DNA from 2 places in the Oceaniradius stylonematis genome. Region 2 is predicted to be linked to the other one. Evidence: riboswitches for the same ligand, from Rfam matches in the RefSeq annotation. Region 2 holds a riboswitch; the other holds the start of a gene.
The links. Region 2 has a riboswitch for glycine ahead of ACOQOU_RS09200 (D-amino acid dehydrogenase). Riboswitches for the same ligand answer to the same signal wherever they lie in the genome.
Positions count from the first base shown of each region.

Region 1: it holds a riboswitch for glycine, as region 2 does, so the genes downstream of both, gcvT (glycine cleavage system aminomethyltransferase GcvT) here and ACOQOU_RS09200 (D-amino acid dehydrogenase) in region 2, are expected to answer to the same signal.

Region 1 covers NZ_OZ244994.1:3,436,199-3,439,604, reverse strand. Annotated here, with positions in the region: gene ACOQOU_RS16995 (CaiB/BaiF CoA transferase family protein) at 1-772, shown strand, start outside; gene ACOQOU_RS16990 (citryl-CoA lyase) at 769-1,599, shown strand; glycine riboswitch at 1,668-1,755, shown strand; gene gcvT (glycine cleavage system aminomethyltransferase GcvT) at 1,891-3,000, shown strand; gene gcvH (glycine cleavage system protein GcvH) at 3,016-3,375, shown strand; gene gcvP (aminomethyl-transferring glycine dehydrogenase) at 3,386-3,406, shown strand, end outside.
Region 2 covers NZ_OZ244994.1:1,872,263-1,875,668, reverse strand. Annotated here, with positions in the region: gene ACOQOU_RS09205 (DUF1223 domain-containing protein) at 1-614, opposite strand, end outside; gene ACOQOU_RS09200 (D-amino acid dehydrogenase) at 686-1,945, opposite strand; glycine riboswitch at 2,121-2,220, opposite strand; gene ACOQOU_RS09195 (NAD-dependent epimerase/dehydratase family protein) at 2,380-3,406, shown strand, end outside.

The DNA.
Region 1 (3,406 bases), 1.6 Mb from region 2:
CCAGATCATCCAGGGCATGAGCGGTGTGATGTCGATCACCGGCGCGCCCGACACGGCACCCTATCGGGTCGGCTACCCAATCGCCGACACGATCGGCGGGCTGACGGCGGCATTCGCCATCTCGGCCGCACTGGCCGACCGCTCTGAAAGCTGCGGCCGGTTCATCGATGTATCCATGCTCGAATCGGTGATCGCCACCATGGGCTGGGTCGTCTCCAATCATTTGATGGCCGGGCGAATGCCCGAACCGATGGGCAACGACAATTTCACTGCCAGCCCGTCCGGCACGTTCCAGACCGGCGACGGGCCGATCAACATCGCCGCCAACAAGCAGGAACAGTTCGAGGCGGTGTGCCGCGTTGCCGGACGCTCCGATCTCATCGACGACCCGCGTTTTGCCAGACGGCAGGACCGGCTGGCGAACCGCGCCGCGCTGACCGCCGAATTGGAAGCCGCATTTGCCGGCAAGAGCGCCGCCGAATGGCGCGCGGACCTCAATGCAGCCGGCGTGCCTGCAGGCGAGGTATTTTCCGTGCCGAACATTCTGGCCCATCCACAGATTGCCGAACGCGGCATGATTGGCGGGTTCGCCGATGCGCCCGGTGTCGGCCGCGATGTCAGGCTGGCGCGCACCGGCATCAAGCTGGACGGCGAGGCACCGGCCACGGCAACGCCGCCGCCGGAACTGGGCGCCGACACCAGCGCTGTTCTCGCCGAACTGGGCTATGATGAGGTGACCATCGCAAAACTGAGGAGCGTCGGGGCGATATGAGCGAGCAAGGACCGGCCGGCGACGACAAGTCCGCCCAGTGGTGGTCGACCGCGATCATCGACATGAAGCCCGGCGAAATCCGCTATCGCGGCTATGCGATCGAGGAATTGATCGGCAATGTCGGCTTGGTGCCGATGATCTGGCTGATGCTGCGTGGAGACCTGCCAACGAAGCCGCAGGCGGCGCTGCTCGACGCGGTGCTGATGTCCGCCGTCGACCACGGACCGCAAGCGCCCTCGATCGCCATTGCCCGCATGGCTGCGACCTGCGGCGTCGGGCTCAACAATGCGATGGCCTCGGCGCTGAACACGCTCGGCGATGTGCATGGCGGCGCCGGCGAACAGGCAGTTGCCCACTATCAGGCGATCGCGGCGCGCGTGGAGGACGGCGCGGATGTCCCGGACGCCACCCGCGCTGAACTGGACGCGTTCACTGACGCCGGCGGCAAGCATGTGCCTGGCTTCGGCCACCGGTTCCACCCGGTCGATCCGCGCGCGCCTCGGCTTCTCGAACTGGTCGATGAGGCAGCCGCCAATGGCGATGTTACGGGACGCTTCGCGGAGATCGGCCGGGCCGTCGAAGACGAGCTCATGCGCCGCAAGGGCAAGCGCATTCCGATGAACATCGACGGGGCGACCGCCGTCATCTATGCCGAACTGGGCTTTCCCGCGCCGTTGGCCCGTGGCCTGTTCTGCCTGTCGCGCTCGGTCGGCATCCTCGCCCATGCCTGGGAACAGACCGGCGAAGGTGTGCGCAACAAGGGCCCGATCCCGCGCGATGTTCTGCCCGCCTATACGGGCGCCGGCCCGCGCAGGCTCGACCGCTGATGCGGGCGGACAAGATATGCGCCGTCTTTGCAACTTGACCGCGATGGCCGATTCGCCCTAGCACTTGGATCGTCGCGTTGGGAGAATCCGGCTCTGCCGGTGCCGAAGGAGCAACCGCCCTGGCAAACTCTCAGGCCCAAGGACCACCGCGGCATAGGACTCTGGAGAGAGGCCGTTACGGCCCGCCGACGGGATAACGATCTCAGGCAAACGGACAGAGAGGGCATCATCGGGCGCGGGTCGCGCCCCAACGATGATGCCGGCGTGCCCGGCAGAACCGACGAGGCGCGCATGCCGGACCTGAAACGCACCGCCCTTTACGAGCTTCACCAGGAGCTTGGCGCCAAAATGGTGCCGTTCGCGGGCCATGAGATGCCGGTCCAATATCCGCCCGGCGTGATGAAGGAACATCTGCACACACGGCGCGCGGCCGGCCTTTTCGATGTCAGCCATATGGGCCAGGTCATCGTGCGCGGTGCCGACGCGGCCGCCCAACTCGAGACCCTCGTGCCGGCAAGTCTTGCCGGTCTGGGCGAAAGCCGGCAGCGCTACGGGCTGTTCACGAACGATGATGGGGGCATTCTCGACGATTTGATGATCGCCAACCGGGGTGATCATCTGTTCCTCGTCGTCAACGCCGCCTGCAAGGACGCCGACATCGCACACATGCGGGCGAACCTGTCGTGCCCGGTCGAAGTGGTGGACGACCGGGCTCTCTTGGCATTGCAGGGGCCGGCAGCCGAAGCGGTTCTGACCGACATCGTGCCCGGGGTGTCCGCCATGCGGTTCATGGACGTGATCGTGACCGACAGCGCGTTTGGCGAAGTGTGGATCTCGCGTTCGGGCTATACGGGCGAGGACGGGTTCGAGGTTTCGGTGGCCGATGACCAGGCGGTCGCGCTGGCCCGCGCGCTTCTGGCGAGCGACGATGTGGAACCGGTCGGCCTGGGTGCCCGCGACAGTCTGCGCCTGGAAGCCGGGCTCTGTCTTTATGGCAACGACATCGACACCGGCACCTCGCCCGTGGAGGCCGGCCTGTCCTGGTCGATCCAGAAGGTGCGGCGGACCGGGGGCGACCGTGCCGGCGGATTTCCCGGCGCCGAGCGCATCCTGTCGGAGCTTGACAATGGCGCGGCACGTCGCCGCGTCGGCCTTCTGCCCGAAGGCCGGGCCCCGATGCGCGACGGCACGCCACTGTTCGACAGCGAAACGGCAGACAAACCGGTCGGCCACGTCACATCCGGCGCGTTCGGCCCGACCGTCGAACGGCCGGTTTCGATGGGTTACGTACCGACCGCCATGGCCGAAACCGGCACACGCCTGTTTGGCGAGGTGCGCGGCAAGCGAATGCCCGTCACCGTCGCCGATCTTCCTTTCACGCCGCCAAATTTCAAACGATAATCAAGGAGTTGCGCCATGAAATTCACGGAAGAGCATGAATGGCTGCGCGCCGATGGCGACGTGTTCGTCGTCGGCATCACGGAATATGCGGCCGAGCAGCTCGGAGATGTCGTGTTCGTCGAACTGCCCGAGGAAGGCAGCGACGTCAAAAAGGATGACGAGATCGTCGTCATCGAAAGCGTCAAGGTGGCCTCCGACATCAAGGCGCCGCTCGACGGCACGATCGTCGCGGTCAACGAAAAGCTCGCCGATGCGCCCGCGCTGGTCAATGAAGATCCGCTCGGCGAAGGCTGGTTCTTCAAGATGCGGATCGACGATGCGAGCGCCGTCGAGGCGCTGATGGACGAAGCCGCCTACAAGGCCATGATTTCCTGAGGACCGACCGATGCCGTTCAGCCTGACCGAC
Region 2 (3,406 bases):
TGCGCCATGACGGCATTGGCATAGACCATGGTGCGGCCGGCATTTTCGCCGCGCGCGATCTCCACCTCGCTGCGGTCGCGATAATAGACGATCGTCAGCAGCATGTCGGCCCCGGCCGGCTTGATCCCGTCGCCGGCCCCGACCGACAGCCGCCCGGCGCTCATTGCGACCATGACGGGCACCACCAGTCCGTTGCCGGCTGCCTCATGGTCCGCGATCAGGCCCCGGATCCGCGTCTTGTAGCCGCCATTGAGATGGTCGCGGCCGTTGACGACCGCCTGCGGCGTGTAGACGGAGCGGCTGCCGAGCGTTGTCGCATAGGCGCGCTGGCGGGCCGTGTTGTCGGGGCTCGCCAGCGTGTCGGCCCAGCCCAGATAGTCCCAGTAGTCGACATGGTAGCCAAGCGCGAGAACGTCAGGATCGGCGGCGAACTCGGCAAGCGCCGCATCCGCCGGCGGGCAGGAACTGCAACCCTGGCTGGTGAACAGTTCGACCACGCCGCTGACAGCCGCCGCGGCGCGGGCCGGGCCCGACGCGACCGCGGCAAGGGTTGCCGCCGTGCCGGCCAGAAGTGTTCGCCGGGTGATCATCGGCATGAATGGTTCTGCGCGCATGGACGAAACGCTACCGGGTCGGCGCTTCACCGGAAACTCACTTTCCGGTGAAACTTTGCCGTCCTGCAACCTCATTCGGCGGCCATCGCCACCGATCCCATCGTTGTCCGGCCCGCATGATCGGCATTGATCCGCGCCGCGATCATGTCCGCGGTTGCGGCGCTGAGCGTCCAACCCAGATGGCCGTGGCCGGTGTTGTAGTAGACGCCCGGCGCTCGTCCCGCGCCGACCTTCGGCATCATGTTGGGCATCATCGGCCGCAGCCCGGCCCACGGCGTGACGTGCTCGGTGCGCATCGCCGGGAAGTGCCGTTCGCACCATTTGACGAGCGGTGCGATCCGCTCGGCGCGGATGTCGCGGTTGAAGCCGGCAAACTCGGCCGTTCCGGCGACGCGGAACCGGTCGGCACCCAGACGGCTGGTGACGATCTTGGCGTCGTCGTCCAGAAGGCTCATCCATGGCGCCGCCTCGCGGCTTGCCGCGTCGGCCAGATCGACAGTGATCGAGTAACCCTTGACCGGGTAGATGTTGACGCGGTCGCCGAGTTGGGCCGCCAACGCCCGGCTGGCCGTGCCGGCACAGATGACCACCGCATCGAAGCGGGCATCATGCGCCGATCCGCGATGGTCGAACGCAACGGCAACGCCGCCCTGATCGCGCGAAAGCCGTGTGATTGCGGCTTCGTTGACGAAGATCGCACCGCGCTTGACGGACGCATCGGCAAGGCCGACGGAGAATTTGTGGATATCGCCGGTCGAATCGCCCTGCGTGTAGAAGCCGCCGAAAAACTCGCCTTTCAGCGCCGGCTCCAGCGCTCTTATGTCGGCCGGCGACACGGCCTCGCGCATGAGCCCGCCGCGCGCCAGCAGGCGGTTGACGTTCGCCGCATGCTCGAAGCCCGTGCGGTCGGCGTAGACATGCAGGATGCCGCGCCGTTCGAGATCGAAATCGATACCGGCGTCGCGCGCCATCGCGAACAGATGCTCGCGCGCGGCGATCGCCATGCGCGTGGTCGCCACGGTGTTGCGATCATGGTGCGGAATGCTGGCCAGGAACTCGGCCATCCAGGAATATTTGTGCCACGACGGTGCAAGTGAGAATTTCAGCGGAGCGTCGGAGCGCATCATCCATTTGATGCCCTTGACGACGTTGCTCCAATGGTTCCAGACCTCGGCGTTGGAAGCCGACAGCTGCCCGCCATTGGCAAAGCTCGTTTCCATCGCCGCATAGCGGTTCTTGTCGAACAGGGTGACATCGTGGCCGCGTCCGAGCAGCGACCATGCGGTGGTGACGCCGGTGATCCCGGCGCCGATGACTGCGATATGTGCCATATCCGGCTCCTGACGGTTCGGCCGGCCGCGCGCGGCGATCCGGTCCGTGCCCCATCTGTCAGGAAACCTGAGAGTTTTGCCCGCTCCGGCTCTGCGGATCGCACCGGACCATCCGGTGCTGGGCTTGCTCCTTCGGTGGGCACGTCGTGGCGACGTGCCGCTCTCCAGATTTTCAAGGCGTCGCGCAGTCCTTTCGCCTGAGAGTTTCCGGGGCGGTTGCTCCTTCGGCGCCGGGCCAACCTCGACGGTTGCCCGGTCTCTCCCGCGCGACGCGGAATGGCTGCCGATACATCAAAGCATCGATCCGTGCAATACTGGTCTCGCGTCACGACAGGCGTTAAAGCAGGCCAGCATTTGTGATCGGGTCGCGTTTGTCACAAATGTCACATTGAGCCCCTAGGGGAAGCGCGACGCAACGAATCGGGACCACGATCATGAAAATTGCAGTTCTGGGCGGTGACGGATTTGTCGGCTGGCCGACCGCGCTTCACCTGTCGGCCAAGGGCCATGACGTCCACATCATCGACAATCTGTCGCGCCGCTGGATCGACACCGAACTGGGCGTGCAGTCGCTGACGCCGATGGATTCGATTCAGGAGCGCACCCGCATCTGGCACGCCGAGACCGGCCGCCGCATCCATTTCCACCTGATCGATCTGGCCCGCGACTATGACGTGCTCAAGGGCTGGCTCGCCGAGCACCGCCCGGACGCGATCGTCCATTTCGCCGAACAGCGCGCCGCGCCCTATTCGATGAAGACCGACCGGCACAAGAACTACACGGTCAACAACAACGTCAACGCCACGCACAATCTGCTCAACGCGATCGTCGAGATCGGCATCGATCCGCATCTGGTGCATCTGGGCACGATGGGCGTCTATGGCTATTCGACCATCGGTGCGGCAATCCCCGAGGGTTATCTGCCGGTCGGCATCGAGACGATGGACGGCGATACGGTCACCCAGGACATCCTCTATCCGGCGAACCCCGGCTCAATCTACCACATGACCAAGTGTCTCGATCAGTTGCTGTTCCAGTTCTATGCCAAGAATGACGGGTTGCGGATCACCGACCTGCACCAGGGCATCGTCTGGGGCACGCACACCGCCGAGACGAAGCTGCATCCGCAGCTGATCAACCGGTTCGACTATGACGGCGATTATGGCACGGTGCTCAACCGCTTCCTGATCCAGGCGGCGATCGGCCATCCGCTGACCGTGCACGGCACCGGCGGGCAGACGCGTGCCTTCATCCACATCCAGGATTCGGTGCGCTGCATCGAGCTGGCGCTTTCCGACGCGCCGGCCAAGGGCGACAAGGTCAAGATCTTCAACCAGATGACCGAGACGCACCGGGTGCGCGATCTGGCCGAAATGATTGCCAGGATGACCGGCGCGAAGATCGCTTTCCTGCCCAACCCGCGCAAGGAAGCCGCCGAGAACGAGCTTGTCGTCAAAAACG